Regions from separate parts of the Kocuria sp. CPCC 205231 genome, predicted to be linked through region 1. Evidence: riboswitches for the same ligand, from Rfam matches in the RefSeq annotation. Region 1 holds a riboswitch; each other region holds the start of a gene.

Region 1 (7,034 bases):
GGATCCGCCGCGACCTCGTCGGAGAGGCCCAGCTCGGCGTGGATCGCGGCCCAGACCCCGGGGCCGGGCGCCGTCACGGCGGGCGCCTCGGCCCGGCCGGCGTGCACGACGCGCTGCAGGGACGCGAGCTCGGCCGTGCAGTCCGCGCAGGAGGCGACGTGCTCCCGGCTCTGGGGGTCGAGGGCCTCACCCAGAGCCAGGAGCGTCAGCGACTCCTCACTCAGGTGTGCCATGACCGTCTCCCAATCGTGTACGTAGGTTCGTGAGGCCGCGCCTCAGATGACTCTTGACCGTGCCGAGGGGCAGGTCCAGGTGCTGTGCGATCTGCTGGTGCGTGAGCTCCTCGTAGAACGCCAGCGCCATGATCGTCGACTTCGGGGGCCCGAGCCGCTCGACCTCCGCCCGCACCACGAGCCGGTCCACCAGCAGGTCCGACTCCTCGTGCCGCGGCTCCCGGTCGGTGCGCACCGCGTCCGCCTGGCGCCGCTCCGCCTCGCGGCCGGCGGTCCTCGCGGCGTCGGCGATGCAGTTGCGCGCGATCCCGATGAGCCAGGCGGGGGCCGAGGAGTGCTCGGGGCGGTAGCCGGACCGGTACTTCCACGCCCGGATGAAGACCTCCTGCACCACGTCGTCGGCACCCGCGTCGTCGCGCAGCGCCCGGAGGGCGAGACCCCGGATGACCCCGGCGCAGTGCCGGTACGCGGCACTCAGCGCCTGCTCGTCCCCCGCGGCGAACGCGGCGTCGAGCTCGGGTCCCCAGTCCGGGGGCGGCGGCGGCATCGTGGAAGGACTCCTCGTGGGGCGGAGGTCGTGGTCGCGGGCGGCCGGGCGGTGCGCGGGCGCACGAGTCCTGCCCAGCCTAGTGGACACCGGCCATCCGGTCATGCGCCTCTCGCCTCCCTCCGCCGCTCAGGGCACCGGGACCGCCCGCAGCACCACGTTGTCCTCGTAGTCCCCGATCTCCTCGAGCCACTCCCCGCCGCACGTCACGAGGTGGAGCACCGGCTCGCCGGTCCGGCGGAACAGGTCCGCCTCCGCGAGGGACTTCTTGTGCACGTGCTGGACGGACTCGGTGCGGTAGCGCTGGACGCTCCCGTCCGCGCGCTCCACGCGGACCTCCGCCCCGACCGGCACGTCCTTGAGCTGCGCCATCGGCGTGACCTCGGTGAGGGTGTCGACGTGGCCGGCGACGACCGCGGCGCCCTCGTCCGCCCCGGGGGACGGACCGTACCGGTACCAGCCCAGCTCCACGTGGTTGTCCGGGATGGTCATGGCCCCGTTGTCCTCGACCCCCACCGGGACCACCGGCATGTCGATCGGGGAGCCGTCCACGACCACCCGCACGGGGGCGGGGACCTTCTCGGCGGGCGCCTGGGTGGCGGGAGCGACCGGGATCTCCGCGGGTGCCGCGGCGGACTGCGCCGGGGCCTCCGCGGAGACCGGACGGTCGAGGCCGGCGAGTGCCGGCACCGCCTCCTCGCCCTGGTACGGTCCCGCCGCCAGGGAGTTCGCGGGCGGCACGGCCCCGCTCTCCGGGAGAGCGGTGACGGCCGCTGCCGCGAGCAGGGACACCGAGGCGACCGCCCCGGCACCCACCGCCGCCAGACGACGACGGGTGCCGGGAGTTGTCGGTCCGGGCGCGCGGTGGGCCGCAGCCTGCCGCGCACCCGGACCGTGCCTGTCAGGACCGCTCACTACCGGCGGTTCCCCGCGAGCACCCGGCGGGCACCGTACGCCGCGCCGATCAGCCCGAGCGCACCGGCGGCCGCGAGGCCGGCGGTCAGCATCGTGCGCTGCTCCTGGGCCGCGAGGCCGGACTGGCCGCCCGGCACGGCCTCGGGCGCCTGCTCCATGCCCTCCAGGGTCTGGACGGCGAGGTCCAGGTTCCCGGCCTCGAGGGAGCCCCACGCGTACACGATGTTGTGGGTGCCCTCGGCGAGCTCGAGATCGGCGGGGCCGATGACGGGCTCGGTGGTGCCCGCGGCGGCCACGGACGCCGAGACCGTGCCGGCGTCGACCGGGAGGGTCTCCTCGTTCGGGTTCTCGAGCCCGGTGATGATCGCCTGGTCGCCCGCGAGGACGTCCACGGCCGGGGCCGCGGCCACGTGCCGGACGGTCAGGTGCGACTTCCCGGCCTCGATCTCGGACATGTCGTTGGTGAACAGGGCGGCCGTGGGGTTGCCCTCGGCGTCGAGGTGGGCCGCGGCCGTGTAGCTCATCCCGGTCTGCAGGTCGGCGGTGACGGGACCGATGATCGGCTCCGAGGCGTCGGCGGCGTCGGGGGCCGTGATGGCCAGGTCGTAGCTGCCGGCGGGCAGCTCCAGCGGGCCGGCCAGGGTGCCCGGCTCGAAGTCGTCGAGGGTGAGCTCACCGTTGACGTAGACGTCCACGACGGTGTCGGGGACGCCGTGGAGCACGGAGAGCTCGGCGTGCTCGGCGGCGAACGCCGGGCTCATGCTGAGGGCACCGGCACCGAGGCCGAGGACTGCTGCGGCGGAAAGGGTCTTGCGCATGGTAACTGCTCCTTGAACGGGCTCCCTGGCGGAAGCGGAATCGACCTTGCACCCGTACTACCGCCGTTGACCCCTCCGTGGATGCAGCAGGTCACATTTTTTCCGGGAAGTTTTTCCGGGCCCGTTCCGCACCACCATGAAGAGGGCGGCGCCGTGGCCCGCGCGGCGATCCCGCTGCTCCGGGCCTCCGGACGGGGAGCGATCGTCAACGTGGCCTCCGAGGCGGCCCTGCGCGGCTCCGCCGCGGGCGCGGCCTACACCGCCTCCGAGCACGCCGTGGCCGGGCTGACGAAGAGCACCGCCCTCACGCACGCCGCGGACGGCATCCGCACCAACGCGGTCGCCCCCGGTGCCACGGCCACGGCAGAGCAGGTCGCCGCCGTCATCGCCTTCCTCGCGAGCGACGACGCCTCCAACGTCAACGGCGTGATCATGCCCTCGGACGGCGGCTGGTCCGCGGTGTGACGCACCGCGCGGGGTCCTTGCCCCCGCGCGGTGCGCGGCTCACTCCTCCTCGAGCGTGGAGACCTCCTGCGGCTCGTCGAGGACGACCTCCTGGTCCTGCTCCACGAGGTCGTCGGGGTTCGCCTCGAGGGAGGACGCCTCCGAGCGGTCGGGCGCGTGCACCGGAGCCTCCTCGTCCTGGTCGTCGAGATCCTGCTGATCGGCGTCGATCGACTGCTCGAGCCGGTCGGCCTCGTCGTACTCGGGTACGTCGCTCATGACTGCCTCCTGCGTCGTGGGACCTGCGGGACCACCGGCCGTGGGGCCGGTCGTGTGCCTCCGACCCTACTCGTCGGGTCGTCTGTTCCCAGCCCCCTGGTGGTCGGATAACGTGGTCTGCACCACAGGAAGCACCGCTCAACAGCAGGAGTTGTCGATCATGACGAGCCGATTCCACCGCTACGCCGAACTGTTCAAGAGCAAGGGCCCCTGGTGCACCGTGTACACGGACATCAGCACCGGCACCGTCGACTCGCTGCACGCCATCGACGTGCTTCCGGAGAACATCTGCCGAGAGCTGGAGCGCCAGGGTGCGAGCAAGGCCGACCTCGCCGCGGTGGAGGCCGCCGTGCGCCCGGCCGAGGGCGTGCCGGACCCGGTGTGCCGGTACCTGCTGGTGCGCGGAGGCACCGTGGAGATCGACGAGGTCCTCCCCGGGCCCCGGGCCGGCAGCGGTGTCGTCCAGGTGGAGGACGTCCCCGATCTCACTCCCCTGTTCCGGCACCGCCCGGACGACTTCCCGTACGTGGTCGCCGAGGTGGGCCGGGACGGCGGCGAGATCTGCCTCCAGCACGCCAGCCGCGTCCGGGCCGCGGACGAGCAGCAGATCGAGGGCGAGACCGAGCACCTGAAGAAGTTCCCCGGGGGCGGCTGGTCGCAGGGGCGCTGGCAGCGGCACACGGAGGACGTGTGGCGGCGCAACACCGAGCAGGTGGCCGAGCAGATCGACAAGGTCGTGGCCGAGAGCGGGGCCCAGCTCGTCGTCCTGGCCGGGGACCTGCGGGCCCGGGGCCTGGTCGAGGAGCAGCTGTCCAAGGCGAGCCGGGGGATGCTGAGCGTCGTGGACGCCAACACCCGGGCGGAGGGCAGCAAGTCCGCCGACTTCGACCACCAGGTCGAGGAGCGCGTGGCGGAGGTCGTGGCGCACCGCCAGCAGGCGCTGCTCGAGCGGCTCGCCGAGCAGCAGGGACGCGCGGACCCCACCGCCGTCTCGGGGATGGCGCCCGTGGTCTCCGCCCTGCAGCAGGCCCAGGCGGAGACGCTGCTGATCGACGACACCCACCTGGACACGGAGCAGCAGCTCATCGCCCTGGACGCCGAGCCGTGGATCGCCCTGGAGGAGTCGGAGGCCGTGGGCGCCGGCGTGCTGGGCCGGGTCTCCGCCGACGCCGCGCTGGTGCGCGCCGCGGTGCTGACCGACGGCCGCCCCGTCTTCGTGCCGCCGGGGGCGCTGCCCCACGGCACGGACGTCGCGGCCCTGCTGCGCTGGAGCGCCGCACCGGCGTCCTGACCCGGCACGGACGAGGGGCCCCCGCACGCGGGGGCCCCTCGTCCGTGCCCTGCCCCGTGCTCTCGGCGGAGCCGCGGGGTCAGGGGACGGGGGTCAGAGGGCCAGCTGGCGGGCGGGGGTGTCCGCGGCGGAGGGCCTGCCCGCGTAGGCGCCCCGGAACGCGGCGGCGGGGTGGGTGCCGAGCACCTTGGTCTGCCCCTTGCCGTAGAGGTTCTCGCGCAGCGTGGTGCCCTCGTAGCCGGTGCGGTAGCGGCCGCGCTTCTGCAGCTCCGGCACGACCCACTCCACGAAGTCCTCGAACGAGCCCGGGGACACGTGGTAGGCGAGGTTGATGCCGTCCAGCCCGCCCTCGTCGATCCACCGCTCGAGCTCGTCGGCCACGGTCTGCGGGGACCCGACGATCGGCACGCCCATGCCGCCCATCGAGATGTGCTTGGCGACCTCCTTGATCGTCCACTTCTTGTGCGGGTCGGCCGTGGTGAAGGGGGTCAGGAAGGACTGGATCGAGTCGGTCTTGATGTACTCCAGGACGTCGTTCTCGTCGTAGCGGCCCAGGTCCAGCCCGGACCAGCCGCCCACGAGGCCCAGCGCGCCGTCGGTGTCCGCGTACCGCTCGTAGTCGCGGCGCTTCTGCTCGGCCTTCGCGTCGGTCTCGTCGACGATCACGTGCAGCATGGCGAAGATCTTGAGGTCGTCCCGGTCCCGCCCGCCGGCCTCCGCCTCGTCGCGCAGCTTGTCGGTCACCACCCGGGTCAGGTCCGGGCGGATGCCGCCCACGAACACCGCCTCCGCGTGGCGGCCGGCGAACGCCCGCCCGCGGGAGGAGGCCCCGGCCTGGAAGATCAGCGGCGTGCGCTGCGGGGACGGCTCGGTCAGCCCGATGCCGGGGACGTCGAAGTACCTGCCGTGGTGCTGGATCGGGTGGACGAGCGCCGGGTCGGCGAAGACCCCGTTGACCCGGTCGCGCCGGACCGCGCCGTCCTCCCAGGAGCCCTCCCAGAGCTTGTAGCAGACCTCCATGAACTCCTCGGCGATCTCGTAGCGCTCGTCGTGGGAGATCTGCTCCGTCAGCCCGTGGTTCTCGGCGGCCGACTTCAGGTAGGACGTCACCACGTTGAAGCCCATCCGGCCCTTCGTGAGGTGGTCGAGGGTCGCGAACTTCCGGGCGAGCGGGTACGGCTGCTCGTAGGTGATCGCGCTCGTCACGCCGAAGCCGAGGTGCTTCGTCACGGCCGCCATCGCGGAGATCTGCATGAAGGGGTCGTTGACCGGGATCTGGGTGGCGTCCCGGATCACCGGGGCCGCGGAGTTCTGGTAGACGTCGTAGTACCCGACGACGTCCGCGAGGAACAGCGCGTCGAAGAGCCCCTTCTCCAGGACCTGGGCGACGTCCGTCCAGTACTCGATCGTGTTGTACTCGTCCGCCCGGGAGCGGGGGTGCTTCCACAGACCGGGGGCCTGGTGGCCCACGCAGGTCATGTCGAAGGCGTTCAGGGCGATGCGCTTGCTCATGGGGTGTTCCTCCCGGGTCGATGCCGACCCGCGCCCGTGCGTCGTGGAGACCTGCCCGCGGGTCCGACGCACTGGTGGGCGCCGTACTTGCCGCGGAGCACGTGCACCGCGGCCCGATGTTCATCTGGGGCACCCCGCTACGGGAGAGGGTTGCCGCCCGACCAGCCAGAGCTTCGTGTCGGGACTCGTCATCGTCGTCGGGGGACAGCTTAGCGGGTGGCCCCTGACCGGGTGCAACCCCTGTGCGGTCCCGCCGCACGGGGACGGTCCCGGCCCGCATCGGGCCTGCGCCCACCCGGTTCGGGCGGCTCCGCCGGGTCGCTCAGCCGGGTCGTTCAGCCGGGCGGGGCGAGCGGCGGGGTCCGGCCCGGGTCCAGGGTCCAGCCCCGCCGGAGCAGGGACCGGAGCTCGATCAGGGGGCAGGTGTCCATGACCACGTCGAGGCCGGCCCGCTCCGCCCGGGCGGCGGCGTCCTCGTCGACGACGCCCAGCTGCAGCCACACCGCGGCGGCGCCCACGGCGATGGCCTGGTCCACCACCGCGCCGACGCGGCGGGAGTTCACGAAGCAGTCCACCACGTCGATCGGCCCCGGGACCTCGGCGAGCGTGCGGTGGCCGGGCTCGCCGTGCACCGGCTCGCCCTTCGGGTTGACCGGGACGATCGTCATGCCGAGGTCGTCCCGGATCCGCTTCGCCACCGAGTGCGCCGGACGGGCCGTGTTGCCGGTCAACCCCACCACGGCCCACCGGCCGGGCCGTGCCATGAGGCGGTCGATGACGGCGGGGTCGTTGCGGCTCATGCCCCCAGCCTGGCACGGAACCCGTTCCCCCTCCTTCTTCCTCCGCGGGATTGCACGTGTCGGCGACCTCGCGGAGGGGGGAGGGTCAGGAGAAGAGCGGCAGGAGGTCCGCGTGCGCGCCCAGCTCCGCACGCTCCTGGGCGGTCAGCTCCGCCCGGCCGGTGCCCACGCGGGCGAAGTGCTCGTCGCTCCAGT
Region 2 (7,034 bases), on a different contig from region 1:
GGTGGTCTTCCACTTCCCCCTCCCCGCGCCCCGGCTGTCCGGGTTCTGGGTGGGCATGGTCACCCCGATCCCCCTGGGCCTGGCCGTGCCGCTCGTGCAGTCGCTGCAGCACGACGCCGTGTCGGGCGAGCACGACATCGACGACCACATCCCGCCGCCCCCCGAGGGGCTGGCCGGCTACCGCCGCGCCGTGGCGCTCGCGCTGAAGAAGATCGAGGACAACTCCGTGGAGACCACGTGGGACGTCCACTACAGCTCCTCCGAGGCGGCCGCGGACCCGCTGCCCTCGGACCCGGACTGGGCGGGGCGCACCGTGTTCGTGGACGAGCGCAGCCGCACGGGACCGGCGCGGCCCGAGCAGGTGTGGCGGGTCGTCGAGTCCATCGGCGGGCGCAACGGCTGGTACTCGCTGCCCCTGGCGTGGCAGGTGCGCGGCGTCATGGACAAGCTCGTGGGCGGGGCCGGCCTGAACCGCGGCCGCCGCGACGCCACGGACCTGCAGGTGGGCGAGTACGTGGACTGGTGGCGCGTCGAGGCCATGGAGGAGGGGCACAAGCTGCTCCTGCACGCCGAGATGCGCGCCCCCGGCCGGGCGTGGCTCGAGCTGTCCGTGGAGCCCGAGGGCGAGGGCAGCCGGTACAGGCAGCGGGCCATCTTCTTCCCCCGGGGCCTGCCGGGCCGGCTCTACTGGTGGGGCGTGTGGCCCTTCCACGGCTTCATCTTCCCGTCCATGGCCCGCAACATCCTCGCCACCGCCGCCGCGCTGGACGACCCCGCCCCCGGCGCCCCGGGACAGTCGGACCAGGCAGACCAGGCCGACGGGGCCGCGGCGCGGATCAGTCCTGCCGGGGAGACACCGGCCCGCGGCTGAGCCCCTCGGGGCCCGCCACGGGCCGGGGACCGGGGCGGCCCCACTCGCTCCAGGAGCCGTCGTAGACCGCGACGTCCTCGCGGCCGGCGAGGTGGGCGCCGAGCGCCAGGACGCACGCCGTGAGGCCCGAGCCGCAGCTGGTGACGATCCGCCGCCCCTCGGGCGCGGCCGCCGCGATCCGCTCCCGCAGCTGCGGCAGCGGCAGCAGCCGCCCCTGTCCGTCCTGCAGGTCGGTGTAGGGCAGGCTGACCGCCCCCGGCATGTGCCCGGGGCGCAGACCCGGCCGCGGCTCGGGCTCGGTGCCCGCGAACCGGCCGGCGGAGCGGGCGTCCAGGACGGTGGCGCCCGGGTCGGCCAGGGCGCGGGCGACGTCCTCCGCCCCGACGAAGCCGCCCGGACGGGGCACGAGCTCCACGTCGCCGGGCTCGGCCGGCGGCGCGGCGTGCGCCCCCGTGGGCCGGCCCTCCGCGGCCCACGCCGGGAGACCGCCGTCGAGGACGGCGACCCGGTCGAAGCCCGCGGTCCGGAGCAGCCACCAGACGCGGGCGGACGCGAAGACGCCCTTGGCGTCGTAGGCCACCACCGTGCTCGTGCGCGAGATGCCGAGCGCCCGGGCCGCCGCGCTCAGCTGCTCCGCCGGGGGCGCCGTGTGCGGCAGGTCCGAGGACGGGTCCGAGAAGGGCCCGTCCAGGTCCAGGAGCACCGCCCCGGGGAGGGCCTCCTCGGTCCGGTTGAGCGTGGAGCTCGCGTCCACGAGCACCAGCCGGGGGTCCTGGAGGTGCTCGGCCAGCCAGTGGGTGCTCACCACGGGCCCGGGGAGCTCGAGCGATGCGCTGATGTCGTCGTTCCGGGTGCCGGTGCTCATGCGTCCAAGGCTAGTTCCGCCGGGGCAGTACCGTCCCGGCAGCCGCACGGAGCGGGGCCGCGGGCGGGGCCCCGGTAGCCTGGGCAGGTGGCCGAATCGCTCCGACAACGTGTCCTCGGCGGCGTCCGCGGCCTGGCGCCCGGTTACTTCGCCCTCGTCATGGCCAGCGGCATCCTCTCGGTGGGCCTGCAGATGCAGGGCTTCGCCGCGCTGTCCACGGCCCTGCTCGCGGTGTGCGCGGGCAGCTGGGCGGCGCTGTGCCTGCTCACCGTCTGGCGGTTCGCCGTCTTCCGGCGAGAGTTCGTCGTGGAGTTCCTCGACCCTCGCCGCGCGTTCGGCTTCTTCACCTTCGTGGCCGGCACGAACGTGCTGGCGTCCCGGCTCGCGACGACGGGCTGGCACGGGGCCACGGCCGCGCTCCTAGGACTCGCCGGGGCGGTGTGGCTGGGCCTCGGCTACGTGGTCCCGTGGAGCGCGGTGCTCTCCCGGCGCACCCGCCCCGTGGTCAGCACCGCCAACGGGACCTGGTTCATCTGGGTGGTGGCCAGCCAGTCCGTGGCCGTGGCCGCCGCGGCCCTGGACCCGGTGGTGGGCAGCGACGCCTGGCGGCACGTGCTCTCCGTCGTCGCGGTCGCCTGCTGGTCCGTGGGGCTGTTCCTCTACGCCGCGGCGGGCGTGCTCGTGACGCTGCGCATGATGCTCTATCCGCTGCGGCCGGTCGACCTGACCCCGCCGTACTGGGTGGCGATGGGCGCGTGCGCCATCACCGTGCTGGCGGCCTCCCGGATCGTGGAGATGTCCGACACCCCGATGGTCGCTGTGGTCCGCGGGCTCGTGGCGGGTCTGGGCCTGGTCTTCTGGGCGTTCGCCACCTGGTTGATCCCGGCCCTGGTGGCGGCCGGGTGGTGGCGCCACCGCCTGCACCGGGTGCCGCTGCGCTACGAGTCCTCGCTGTGGAGTGTGGTCTTCCCGCTGGGGATGTACGCCGTGGCCAGCATCTATCTGGGCCGCGCGGACGACCTGCCGATCGTGGGTCTGGTCGGGGCCGTCTGGCTGTGGGTGGCCCTGAGCGCCTGGGCGATGGTGTTCACTGCCATGCTCGTGCACCTGGTCCGCCGGCTGCTCCTCGGCCGGGAGGATCCGGCTCCGGCCTGGCCGGAGCCGGACGCGGCCGTCAGGCCGGACCCAGGGGGCGGACCGGGCGCCGCCCGCTGACCCGGCGGAACCGGCGCCGCCGGCGCCGCCGGCGGCGCCGGCGGCGCAGCCGACCGGGCGGAAAGGACCGGTCAGGCGGTGAGCGCGCGCTCGAGGTCCTCCAACTGGTCCTCGACGTCCTCGATGCCCACCGAGAGCCGCACCAGGTCCACGGGCACGGCCAGCGCAGTGCCCTTCACGGAGGCGTGCGTCATCTCCGAGGGGTAGCAGATCAGGGACTCCACCCCGCCCAGGCTCACCGACAGCGAGTACAGCCGGGTGCCCTCCGCCACCGCCCGGGCCGCGGCCTCCCCGCCGGTCAGCCGGAAGGAGACCATGCCGCCGAACCCGCGCATCTGCGCGGCGGCGAGCGCGTGGCCGGGGTGCCCGGGCAGCCCGGGGTAGAGCACCTGCGCGACCTCGGGGCGCTCCAGGAGCCACTCGGCGATCCGCTGCGCGTTGTCCTGGTGGCGCTCCATCCGCAGGCTCAGGGTCTTGAGCCCGCGGGCGGCCAGGTAGCTGTCCTGGGGGCCCGCCACGGCGCCGGCGGCGAACTGCTGGAAGCCGACCGCCTCGGCGAGCGGGGCCCCGCGCCACTGGGCCGTGCCCACGACCACGGCGCCGCCGAGCACGTCCGAGTGCCCCCCGATGTACTTCGTGGTGGAGTGCACCACGGCGTGCGCGCCGAGCTCGAGGGGGGTCTGCAGGTACGGGGACGCGAAGGTGTTGTCGACGACGAGCAGCGCCCCGGCGTCCCGGGCCAGCTGCGCCCACGCCGCGACGTCGGCGATGCCGAGCAGCGGGTTGGACGGCGTCTCGAGCCACAGCACCTTCGTGGCGCCGGGGCGCACGGCCGCCCGGACGGCGTCGAGGTCCGTGATCTCCACGGGCGTGTGCCCGATGTCCCACGGGGCGAGGACCCGGGTGATCAGCCGGTTGGTGCCGCCGTAGCCGTCGGCGCCGAGCACGATGTGGTCGCCCGGGCGCAGCACGGCGCGCAGCAGGGCGTCCTCTGCCGCGATCCCCGAGGCGAACGCGAACCCCCGCTCGCCGCGCTCCAGGGCCGCGAGCTGCTCCTCGAAGCCGCTGCGGGTGGGGTTGGAGCCGCGGCTGTACTCGTGCCCGGCGCGCAGCACGTTGATCCCGTCCTGGGCGAACGTGGAGGTCTGGTAGATCGGCGGGATGACCGCCCCGGTCAGCGGGTCGGGCTCCTGGCCGGCGTGGACGGCGGTGGTCGTGAAGCCCCGGTGGCGGGTGCGGGTCTCGGTGGGGGACGTCATGGCGGGGCTCACTTCCGGGTGGTCTGGACGGCGGTGACGACGGTGTCGAGGGCCTGGCCGAGGTCGGCCACGAGGTCCTGGGGGGACTCGAGGCCGATCGAGAGCCGGATCGTGGTCTCGGCGATCCCGCCGGCCCGGCGCTGCTCGGGGGTCAGGCGGCAGTGGGTCATGGCCGCCGGGTGGGCCACGAGGCTGCGGGTGTCCCCGATGTTGGCGACCAGCTTGAACAGCCGGAGCGCGTCGATGAACGGGCCCACGGCGCCGTCCGGGGCGGCGAGGTCGAAGGAGAACACGGAGCCGGTCCCGCGCGGGAAGTCCCGGGCCGCGATCCCGGCGCCGGGGTCCCCGGGCACGCCGGGGTGGTGGACGCGGGCGACGGCGGGGTGCCCGGCCAGGAACTCGGCCACCGCCAGCGCCGAGGCCGTGTGGCGGGCCACGCGCAGGTCGAGGGTCTCGGTGCCCTGCAGGATCTGGCTGGCGTTGAACGGGGAGAGCGTGGTGCCGAGGTCGTGCACGTACTTCGCCCGGACCAGGTGCAGGTAGGGGCTGGCGGCGGCGCACTTGTCGACGAGGCTGAGTCCGCCCCAGCGGGCGCGGGCCTGGGTGAACTGCGGCCACTTGTCCGGCCGGGCGGACCAGTCGAAGGTCCCGCCGTCCACGACCGCCCCGGCGAGCGCGTTGCCGTGCCCGCCCAGGAACTTGGTGGCCGAGTGCACCACGATGTCCGCGCCCTTCTCCAGCGGCCGGTACAGGGCCGGGGACGCGAGGGTGTTGTCGACGACGACGGGCACGCCGGCGGTCCGGGCGACGTCGGCGATCCCGGGCAGGTCCGGGAGGGTGGCCAGCGGGTTGCCGATGGACTCGAGCAGGAACGCGCGGGTGTCGGGGCGCACGGCCGCGGCCCACGCCCCCGGGGCGGTGGGGTCCACGAAGGAGACCTCGATGCCGTAGTCAGCGAAGGAGTCGGTGAGCAGGTCCACCGTGCCCCCGTAGAGCTTCTCGGAGGCCACGAGATGCTTCCCGGCGCCCTGGCCGAGCAGGGCCAGCAGCGCCACGGCCACGGCGGACTGGCCCGAGCCGGTCGCCACGGCGCCCGCGCCGCCCTCGAGGTCGCTGATCCGCTGCTCGAGCACGGCCACCGTGGGGTTGCCGGTGCGCGTGTAGGTGAAGCCTGCCCGGGTCTGGGCGAACATCTGCCGGGCCGCCTCGTAGTCCGGGAACTCGAAGGCCGCGGTCTGGTAGATCGGCACCGTCAGGGTGCGCTGGACGACCTGGTCGTGGGTGCCGGCGTGGATCTGCCGGGTCGCGAGGTCGTGGTCGGTCACGGGGATGGACATGGCGCTGCTCCTGTGCCTTGCTCTTACCCGCACCGGTCATCCGCGCGGGCCCGGTGGGCACGCCGCGGAAGATGCAGGCCGCTTCCTCATCCGAACCACCCAATGAGCATGGGGTTGGTGCGTGACCAAGTCGGAGCTTGGCGGTCACGTCTCGTGAAGCTGGAACAACACTATGCGCAGAGGTAGTGGGTGTCCCTCCGCGTCGGAAGATGACGACCGTGACGGTTCGTGACGCCGGCCGTGCGCGCCGGGCCCGGCGCGGGGCCGGCGCGTCAGGCCCGGGTGTCGATGTCCTCGAAGATCAGGAACGTCTGGGTGTCCACCACGCCGGGCAGCTGCTGGACGTGCTCGAAGATCACCTGCCGCAGGTGCACGGTGTCCACGGCCCGCACGAGGAGCATGACGTCGAAGTTCCCGCCCACCAGGGCGATGTGGTGCACGGCGGGGATCGCCTGGAGCTGGGCGCACAGCTCCCGCCAGGTGTTCTGCTGGAGCTTGAGCGTCACGTACGCGGAGGCCTGCAGGCCCGCCCGGACCGGGTCGATCACGGTGCTGAAGCGCAGGATCACCCCCTCGTCCCGGAGCCGGTTGATCCGGGCGTAGGCGTGGGCGCGGGAGACGTGCACGGCCGCGGCGATCGCCGTCACGGACTGCCTCGCTTCCCGGGACAGCTCCGCGAGGATCTTCCGGTCGGTCTCGTCCAGCGGCACGGGGGTCGAGGGCACGGCGGGCTCCTTCGGGGCGGGTCGGGCGCGGGGCCCGGAACGTGTCGGACGAATGCGTGTGCTCCACGCCACACTAGAACATTTCGTCCACGCGCGGTGCACTGTCCGTCTCAGACTTCTGCATTTTCCCCGCTCTGTGGATACGAACCATGCCCGGTTCCCATACTGGGGAGACAGAGCCGCACCACCTTCCTGCCCTCCCCGGACCGCGGCCGCACCGGGGACCGACCGAGGGGACACCATGAGCCAGACCGTCGAGACCCCCGAGGACCCGATCCTCCGGGCCTCCCAGAGCTTCGGCATCACACCGGAGCAGTACATGCTCCCGGCCCGCGGCGAGATCCGCATGGTCGACCCGAGCGGGCGGCTGCTCGCCCCCGAGGAGCAGGGCACCGGCCCCGGCCACGAGTACCCGCTGCCGGCCCCGGACGTCCTGCTGGGCGCCTACGAGAAGCTGGTGGTCGGGCGGCGGGTCAACGACCAGAACTCCGCGCTGGTCCGCCAGGGCCGGATGGCCGTCTACCCGTCCAGCCACGGCCAGGAGGCCTGCCAGGTGGCGGCCGCCCTGTGCCTCGAGGAGGGCGACTGGCTGTTCCCCACCTACCGGGACACCGTGGCGGTCATGACCAAGGGCGTGGACCCGATGCAGGTCATGGCGATCTTCCGCGGCGAGTGGCACAGCGGCTACGACCCGCACGAGCACCACGTGGGCATCCAGTCGACCCCGCTCACCACCCAGCTGCTGCACGCGGTGGGCGTGGC
Region 3 (7,034 bases), on a different contig from region 1:
CTGGCACCCGCCGCTGCGGCCGGTGCACGGGGACATCCTGCGCGCCCGGGTCCCCGCCGGGGCGCCGGAGCTGCTCGAGCGCACCGTCCGCGGCCTGGTGCACGGGGTGCCCGTCTACCTGGTGCCCCGCGCCGACGGGACCGTGGTGATCGGGGCGACCTCCCGCGAGGACGACCTGAGCGGCCCCAGCGCCGGCGGCGTGTTCCGGCTGCTGCGCGACGCCCAGGCGCTCGTGCCCGGCGTCGCCGACCTCGAGCTGATCGAGGTGCTGGCCCGCGCCCGGCCCGGCACCCCGGACGACATCCCGTACCTCGGCCGGGTCCGCGACCCGGACGGCTCGCCGGTGCCGGGGCTCGTGGTCTCCACCGGCTACTTCCGCCACGGCGTCCTGCTCGCCCCGCTGGCCGCCCGGCTCGCCGCGCAGCTGGTGGCCGGCGGGTCCGGAGCCGATCCGGCCGCCGACGCCGAGCACCTCGCCACCACCGACCCGCACCGCTTCGACCGCCCCGTCGAGGCCCGTCCAGGGGATCCCGCGCCGGCCGCCGCCGGGCCCGGGCCCCGGAGCAGGAGCACCCGATGACCGCCATCACCCTCAACGGCCGCCCGCACCGCGTGGCGGCGGAGGCGACCGTCGTCGACCTCGTCGCCGAGACCGTCGGCCGGGCCCTGGGGCCCGACGGCGCCCCGCTGGACGGCGGGCGCCTCGGCGTGGCCGTCGCCGTGGACGCCGCGGTCGTGCCCCGCAGCCGCTGGCGGCGGACCCCCGTGGCGGAGGGCCAGTCGATCGAGATCATCACCGCCGTCCAGGGAGGCTGACGTGACCGTCCCGCACCCCGACCCGCACCGCGACCCGCTCGTGCTCGACGGCACGGAGCTGGGCTCCCGGCTGATCATGGGCACCGGCGGCCTGAGCTCGCTGCACACCCTCGAGCAGGCGCTGCTGGCCTCCGGCACCGAGCTGACCACCGTGGCCCTGCGCCGCTACGCCCCCGGCCAGGGCGACTCCCTCTTCGCGCTGCTCGAGCGCAACGACATCCGGATCCTGCCCAACACCGCCGGGTGCTACACCGCCCGGGACGCGCTGCTGACCGCCGAGCTCGGCCGGGAGGCCCTCGAGACCGACTGGGTCAAGCTCGAGGTGATCGCGGACGAGGACACCCTGCTGCCCGACGTCGTGGAGCTCCTCGACGCCACCGAGCAGCTCGTGGCCCGCGGCTTCAAGGTCTTCGCCTACACCTCCGACGACCCGGCCGTCGCCCGCCGCCTCGAGGACCTCGGCGCGGCCGCGGTGATGCCCCTGGGGGCTCCCATCGGCACCGGGCTGGGCATCCTCAACCCGCACAACATCGAGCTCATCGCCTCCCGGGCCTCCGTGCCCGTGGTGCTCGACGCCGGGATCGGCACCGCCTCCGAGGCCGCCCTGGCCATGGAGCTGGGCTGCGACGCCGTGCTGCTGGCCAGCGCCGTCACCCGCGCCCAGGACCCGGTGGCGATGGCCACCGCGATGCGCCACGCCGTGCTCGCCGGCCGGCTCGCCGCCGGCGCCGGGCGCATCCCGGCCCGCCGCCACGCCCAGGCGTCCTCGCCGATGGCCGGGCGGATCGACGCGGACGCCGCCGGGGCCGGACCGGCTGACGGGCCGGCCGCCCGCCCGGCGGACGTGCCGCGCGGGGACTGGGCGCCCGTGGGGGAGCGGCCGTGAGCCCGCTGCCCCCGCTCGTGGAGCCCGGCCCCGGGCTGACCCGCGAGGAGCTCGAGCGATACGCCCGGCACCTGACCCTGCCCGGGATCGGGCCCCTCGGCCAGCGGCGGCTGCGGAACGCCCGCGTGCTCGTCATCGGTGCCGGGGGACTCGGGTCCCCCGCCCTGCAGTACCTCGCCGCGGCCGGGGTGGGGACCCTCGGGATCGTCGACGACGACGTCGTGGCGGTCTCCAACCTGCAGCGCCAGGTGGTGCACACCACCGCCGACGTCGGCCGCCCCAAGGCCGTCTCCGCCGCCGAGGCCGTCACCGCGCTCAACCCGCTGGTGGAGGTCCGCACCCACCCCGTCCGGCTGGACGCGGACAACGCCGTGGACATCGTCGGCCGGTACGACCTGGTCCTGGACGGCGCCGACAACTTCGCGACCCGGTACGTGGTCAGCGACGCCGCCGCCCTGACCGGCACGCCCTGCGTCTGGGGCTCCATCCTGCGCTTCGAGGGCCAGGTCAGCGTGTTCTGGGCCGGGCACGGACCCACCTACCGGGACCTCTACCCCGAGGCCCCGCCGGACGGGGAGGTGCCCAGCTGCGCCGAGGGCGGGGTCTTCGGCATGCTCCCCGCGACCGTCGGCGCGGTCATGGTCACCGAGGCCGTCAAGCTCGTCACCGGCACCGGGGAGCCCCTGCTCGGGCGGGTGCTGCTGCACGACGCGCTCGCGATGACCTGGCGCGAGATGCGCCTGGACCCGGATCCCGGCGCCGCCCCGGTCACCGCGGTCGCCGCGCCCGAGGCCGTGTGCGCGCTGCCCGGGGCGGGTCCCTCCGAGACCGTCGCGGCGGCTGAGCTGGCCCGGCTGCTGGAGCACCGGGAGCGCGGGGAGGCGACCTTCGCCCTGGTGGACGTGCGCGAGGACTGGGAGCGGGAGCTCGTGGCCATCGACGGCGCCGTGCCCGTGCCGCTGCAGGAGATCCTGGACCGCGGCGCGGACGCACTGCCCCGGGAGGCCCGCGGCGCGGACCTCGTGCTGCACTGCAAGGCCGGGGCCCGCTCCGCGACGGCGCTCGCCGCGCTGCGGCCGTTCTTCGCCGGGCGGGAGGAACGGGTCCGGCACCTCGAGGGCGGGGTGCTGGCCTGGGTGGCGCAGGTGGAGCCGGACAAGCCGGTCTACTGAGCCGGTCGGCGCCCCGGCCCCGTTCTCCCCCGCCCCTCTTCCGTCCGGGGCGGAGGGCGTGCCGCGCCGGAGCCGTACACCACGCGGGCCGAGGTGACGGTCTGTGACGTCGTCGTGACCTCCGATGACGTCCGGACGTCATCCGGTGGCACCGGACCTCGGTGGTCTGGTGCCATGTCAGACGTCACCATTCAGAGCGGCCGAGAGATCTGGCTCGACGACGCCGCAGCAACCCGTCCTTCCCAGGGGTCAGGGTGCTAACGCCAGAACCGATGGAGATCCCGGATCTGCAGTCGGTCCGTGACGTCAGCGTCCGGCGCTGCCGTCACCGGACCAGCCACTGGCGCGAGTGGGCGGCCGGCAATCCTCGGTGCGACCGAGAGGACCACCGCATGACCCCGAGCACGGTCGAGGAGACCACCGCCCATCCCCGCGCCGGCACGAATCCCGCCGCCGGCCTGCCCGCGGACTACGCCGGGCTGCGGGAGCACTTCCGGCCGCTGTTCGCGGAGATCGCCGCCGGCTCCCTGGACCGGGACCTCCGGCGCGCGCTGCCCTACGCGGAGGTCCGCCGGCTGGACCGGGCCGGGTTCGGCGTCCTGCGCGTGCCGGCGGCCCACGGCGGTCCCGGGGTCAGCCTCGAGGACTTCACCCGGCTGCTGGTCGACCTGGCCGAGGCGGACTCCAACATCGCCCACCTGTACCGCTCCCACCACGGCTTCGTGGAGTCCCTGCGCTTCCTGCCCCGGGAGCTCCAGGAGGTCTGGTACCCGCGGGTGCTGGCCGGGGCCACCGTCGGCAACGCCTCCACGGAGAAGGGCGGCAACGCGCTCGGCACCCTGAACACCGTGCTGAGCCGGACCGCCGAGGGCTGGGAGCTCACCGGCCGGAAGTTCTACGCCACCGGCTCCGTCTTCTGCGACTACACCCGCGTCTCGGCCGCGCTGGACGGCCGGGACGGGCGCCGCTTCGCCGTCGTCGCCACGGACGCCGAGGGCGTGACGCTCGAGGACGACTGGGACGGCTTCGGGCAGAAGCTCACCGGCACCGGCACCGCGGTCTTCGACCGGGTGCGCGTCCCGGACGACGCCGTGCTGGACCGCACCGCCGGCAGCGCGGAGGCCGTCCACGAGGCCGCCTTCTTCCAGCTCGTGCTGCTGGCCGTGCTGGCCGGCATCGCCCGGGCGGCCCGGCGGGACGCGGTGGAGACCATCGCCGGACGCCGGCGGACCTTCAACACCGGGCTCGGCCTGCCGTTCCGCGACGACCCGCTGATCCAGGAGGCCACCGGCCGGATCTCCGCCAAGGCCTTCGCCGCCGAGGCCACCGTGCTGCACGCCGCCCGCGCCCTGGACGACGGGATCGCCGCCGCCGCAGCGGCCGGCGCCGACCGGCCGGAGTTCACCGGGAGCCTCCCGGCGGCGCTGCACGAGTCCGAGATCGCCGTGGAGCACGCCCAGGTCACCGTGCCGGAGCTGGCGCTCGGCGCGGCCCAGGACCTGTTCCTCACCGTGGGCGCCTCCGCCACGTCCACGGCCAAGGGCCTGGACCGGCACTGGCGCAACGCCCAGACCGTGGCCACCCACAACCCGATCGCCTTCCGCGCCCGCGCCCTCGGCGACTACCTCATCAACGGGACCCTGCCGGAGGGCCTGAACGCCATCGGCGACGCCAGGACCGACGCCACGCCCGGTGCGACGACCGATGCCACGCCCGACGCCACGCCCGGTGCGACGACCGATGCCACGCCCGACGCCACGACCGTCGCCGACCGAACCCCAGGAGCCTGACGCATGAGCACCCCGACCCCGACCACGGCCGCGGCCGCCGCGGGACGCACCAGCGTCGTCCACGGCAAGAAGCGCGTCCTGGCCTCGGCCTTCGCCGGCACCACCATCGAGTGGTACGACTTCTACCTCTACGGCACCGCCGCCGCGCTGGTCTTCAACGTCCAGTTCTTCCCCATGGCCACCGAGCTCGGCGGCATCGTCGCGTCCTTCGCCACCCTCGCGGTCGGGGTGATCGCCCGGCCCCTGGGCGGGATCATCGCCGGGCACCTGGGGGACCGGATCGGCCGCAAGGCGCTGCTGGTGGCCTCCCTGCTGCTCATGGGCGTGGCCTCCACCCTGATCGGCCTGCTGCCCACCTACGACGTGATCGGCTGGTGGGCCGTCGTCGGGCTCGTGCTCCTGCGCATCCTCCAGGGCCTGTCCGCCGGCGCGGAGTGGGGCGGCTCCGCGCTGCTGAGCGTGGAGCACTCACCGGCCCGGCACCGCGGGTTCTTCGGCTCCTTCACCCAGATCGGCTCCTCCGCCGGCATGCTGCTGGCCACCGGCGCGTTCTTCATCGTGCAGAACGTCATGAGCGAGGAGCAGTTCGCCGCCTACGGCTGGCGCATCCCCTTCCTGCTCTCGGCCCTGCTCGTGGCGGTGGGTCTGTGGATCCGACTCGGCGTGGCCGACGCCCCGGAGTTCCTGGAGCACCGCGCCTCGGGCAACGTGGCCAAGGCCCCCCTGCGGGAGCTGCTCACCCACCACCGCCGCCCGGTGCTGGTCACGATCGGCCTGCGCCTGGCCCAGAACGCCGTCTACTACCTGGTGACGGTCTACATGCTGACCTACCTGCGGGACGTGCGCGGGGACAGCGCCGCGGGCGTGACCGCGGTGATGATCGCCTCGGCCATCGGCCTGTTCTCCACCCCGTTCTGGGCCTGGCTGTCCGACCGGGTGGGCCGGAAGGTCGTCTCGGTGAGCGCCTACGCGGCGATCGGCGTCTTCGGCTGGGTGCTGTTCGCCTTCCTCGAGACCGGCCCGCTCGCCCTGCTGCCGCTCGTGGTGATCCTCGGCATCAACCTCGTCCACGACGCGATCTACGGCCCGCAGGCGGCCTGGTTCGCCGAGCAGTTCCCCGTGCACGTGCGGTACTCGGGGGTGAGCTTCGGCTACCAGGTCGGCACCGTCCTGGGCGGCGGGCTGATGCCGATGATCGCCGCCCTGCTCTTCGCCGCCGGCGGGGACACCCCGTGGCTGATCGCCGGCTACCTCTCCGTGCTGGCCGTGCTCTCCGTCGTCGCCGCCCTGGCCGCGAAGGACCCCGCCCGCGACCAGCGCGGCACCGAGCTCACCGACCTGCACTCCGGCCGGACCGCGGCCGCCCCGGCCGCCGCGACCCCCGCCGCCGCGAGCGCCACCCGGACCACCCCCGAGAGGACCACCGTATGAGCCGCCCCCTGCTGCTGAACGCCTTCGACATGATGGTGCCCGTGCACCAGTCACCGGGACTGTGGCGCCACCCGGAGGCCGGGGTCACCGGCTTCGACACGCTCGAGTACTGGACGTCCCTGGCCCGCACCCTCGAGGAGGGCGGCTTCACCGCGCTGTTCCTGGCCGACGTCCCCGGCGTCTACGACGTGTACGGCGGCGGGACCGGGGCCACGGCCCGCGGGGGAGTGCAGTACCCGGTGCTCGACCCGCTCGTCGCGGTGCCGGCGATGGCCGCGGCGACCGAACGGCTCGGCTTCGGCGTGACCGCCTCGGTCACCTACGAGGCCCCCTACCTGCTGGCCCGCACCTTCGCGACCCTCGACCACTTCACCCGCGGCCGGGTGGCCTGGAACGTGGTGACCTCCTACCAGGACTCCGCCGCCCGGAACCTGGGCATGGACCGGCAGATCCCGCACGACGAGCGCTACGACCGCGCCGACGAGTACATGGAGGTCATGTACAAGCTCCTCGAGGGCTCCTTCGGCCCCGGGGCCGTGAAGGCCGACGCCGAGGCCGGGGTCTTCGTGGACCCGGACCTCGTGCACCCCGTCGGCCACGAGGGCACCTGGTTCTCCGTGCCCGGCCAGGCGCTGGCCCACCCCGGACCCCAGGGCACCCCGTTCCTGTTCCAGGCCGGCGCCTCGAAGCGCGGACAGCAGTTCGCCGTGGACCACGCCGAGGCCATCTTCTTCATCGGCAACACTCCCCAGCTCGTGCGCCGGTGGACCGACGGCGTCCGGGCCGAACTGGCCGCACAGGGACGGGCCGAGGACTCCGTGAAGACCTTCGCCATGGCCACCGTGGTGGTCGCCGAGACCGACGACGAGGCCCAGGCCAGGCTCGACGGATATCGCCGGCACGTGGACATCGAGGGTGCGCTGTCCCTGTTCGGCGGCT

What was found. Region 1 has a riboswitch for S-adenosylmethionine ahead of RF640_RS08635 (LLM class flavin-dependent oxidoreductase). Riboswitches for the same ligand answer to the same signal wherever they lie in the genome.
Region 2: linked by a shared signal. The riboswitch ahead of RF640_RS15185 (O-acetylhomoserine aminocarboxypropyltransferase/cysteine synthase family protein) and the one ahead of RF640_RS08635 (LLM class flavin-dependent oxidoreductase) in region 1 are both predicted to bind S-adenosylmethionine.
Region 3: linked by a shared signal. The riboswitch ahead of RF640_RS02975 (acyl-CoA dehydrogenase family protein) and the one ahead of RF640_RS08635 (LLM class flavin-dependent oxidoreductase) in region 1 are both predicted to bind S-adenosylmethionine.

The regions. Positions count from the first base shown of each region.
Region 1 is NZ_JAVKPP010000006.1:247,627-254,660, forward strand. It holds gene RF640_RS08600 (anti-sigma factor) at 1-233, opposite strand, end outside; gene RF640_RS08605 (RNA polymerase sigma factor) at 217-780, opposite strand; gene RF640_RS08610 (class F sortase) at 910-1,596, opposite strand; gene RF640_RS08615 (DUF4397 domain-containing protein) at 1,695-2,513, opposite strand; gene RF640_RS08620 (SDR family oxidoreductase) at 2,667-2,978, shown strand; gene RF640_RS08625 (hypothetical protein) at 3,018-3,236, opposite strand; gene RF640_RS08630 (Vms1/Ankzf1 family peptidyl-tRNA hydrolase) at 3,397-4,527, shown strand; gene RF640_RS08635 (LLM class flavin-dependent oxidoreductase) at 4,621-6,039, opposite strand; SAM riboswitch class IV at 6,118-6,232, opposite strand; gene RF640_RS08640 (CoA-binding protein) at 6,375-6,839, opposite strand; gene RF640_RS08645 (maleylpyruvate isomerase N-terminal domain-containing protein) at 6,925-7,034, opposite strand, start outside.
Region 2 is NZ_JAVKPP010000015.1:72,040-79,073, reverse strand. It holds gene RF640_RS15205 (SDR family oxidoreductase) at 1-871, shown strand, start outside; gene RF640_RS15200 (sulfurtransferase) at 837-1,736, opposite strand; gene RF640_RS15195 (tellurite resistance/C4-dicarboxylate transporter family protein) at 1,824-2,951, shown strand; gene RF640_RS15190 (cystathionine gamma-synthase) at 3,023-4,210, opposite strand; gene RF640_RS15185 (O-acetylhomoserine aminocarboxypropyltransferase/cysteine synthase family protein) at 4,219-5,547, opposite strand; SAM riboswitch class IV at 5,585-5,706, opposite strand; gene RF640_RS15180 (Lrp/AsnC family transcriptional regulator) at 5,820-6,272, opposite strand; gene RF640_RS15175 (thiamine pyrophosphate-dependent enzyme) at 6,514-7,034, shown strand, end outside.
Region 3 is NZ_JAVKPP010000002.1:286,322-293,355, reverse strand. It holds gene RF640_RS02995 (FAD-dependent oxidoreductase) at 1-580, shown strand, start outside; gene thiS (sulfur carrier protein ThiS) at 577-816, shown strand; gene RF640_RS02985 (thiazole synthase) at 818-1,702, shown strand; gene moeB (molybdopterin-synthase adenylyltransferase MoeB) at 1,699-2,874, shown strand; SAM riboswitch class I at 3,059-3,153, shown strand; gene RF640_RS02975 (acyl-CoA dehydrogenase family protein) at 3,267-4,664, shown strand; gene RF640_RS02970 (MFS transporter) at 4,668-6,095, shown strand; gene RF640_RS02965 (LLM class flavin-dependent oxidoreductase) at 6,092-7,034, shown strand, end outside.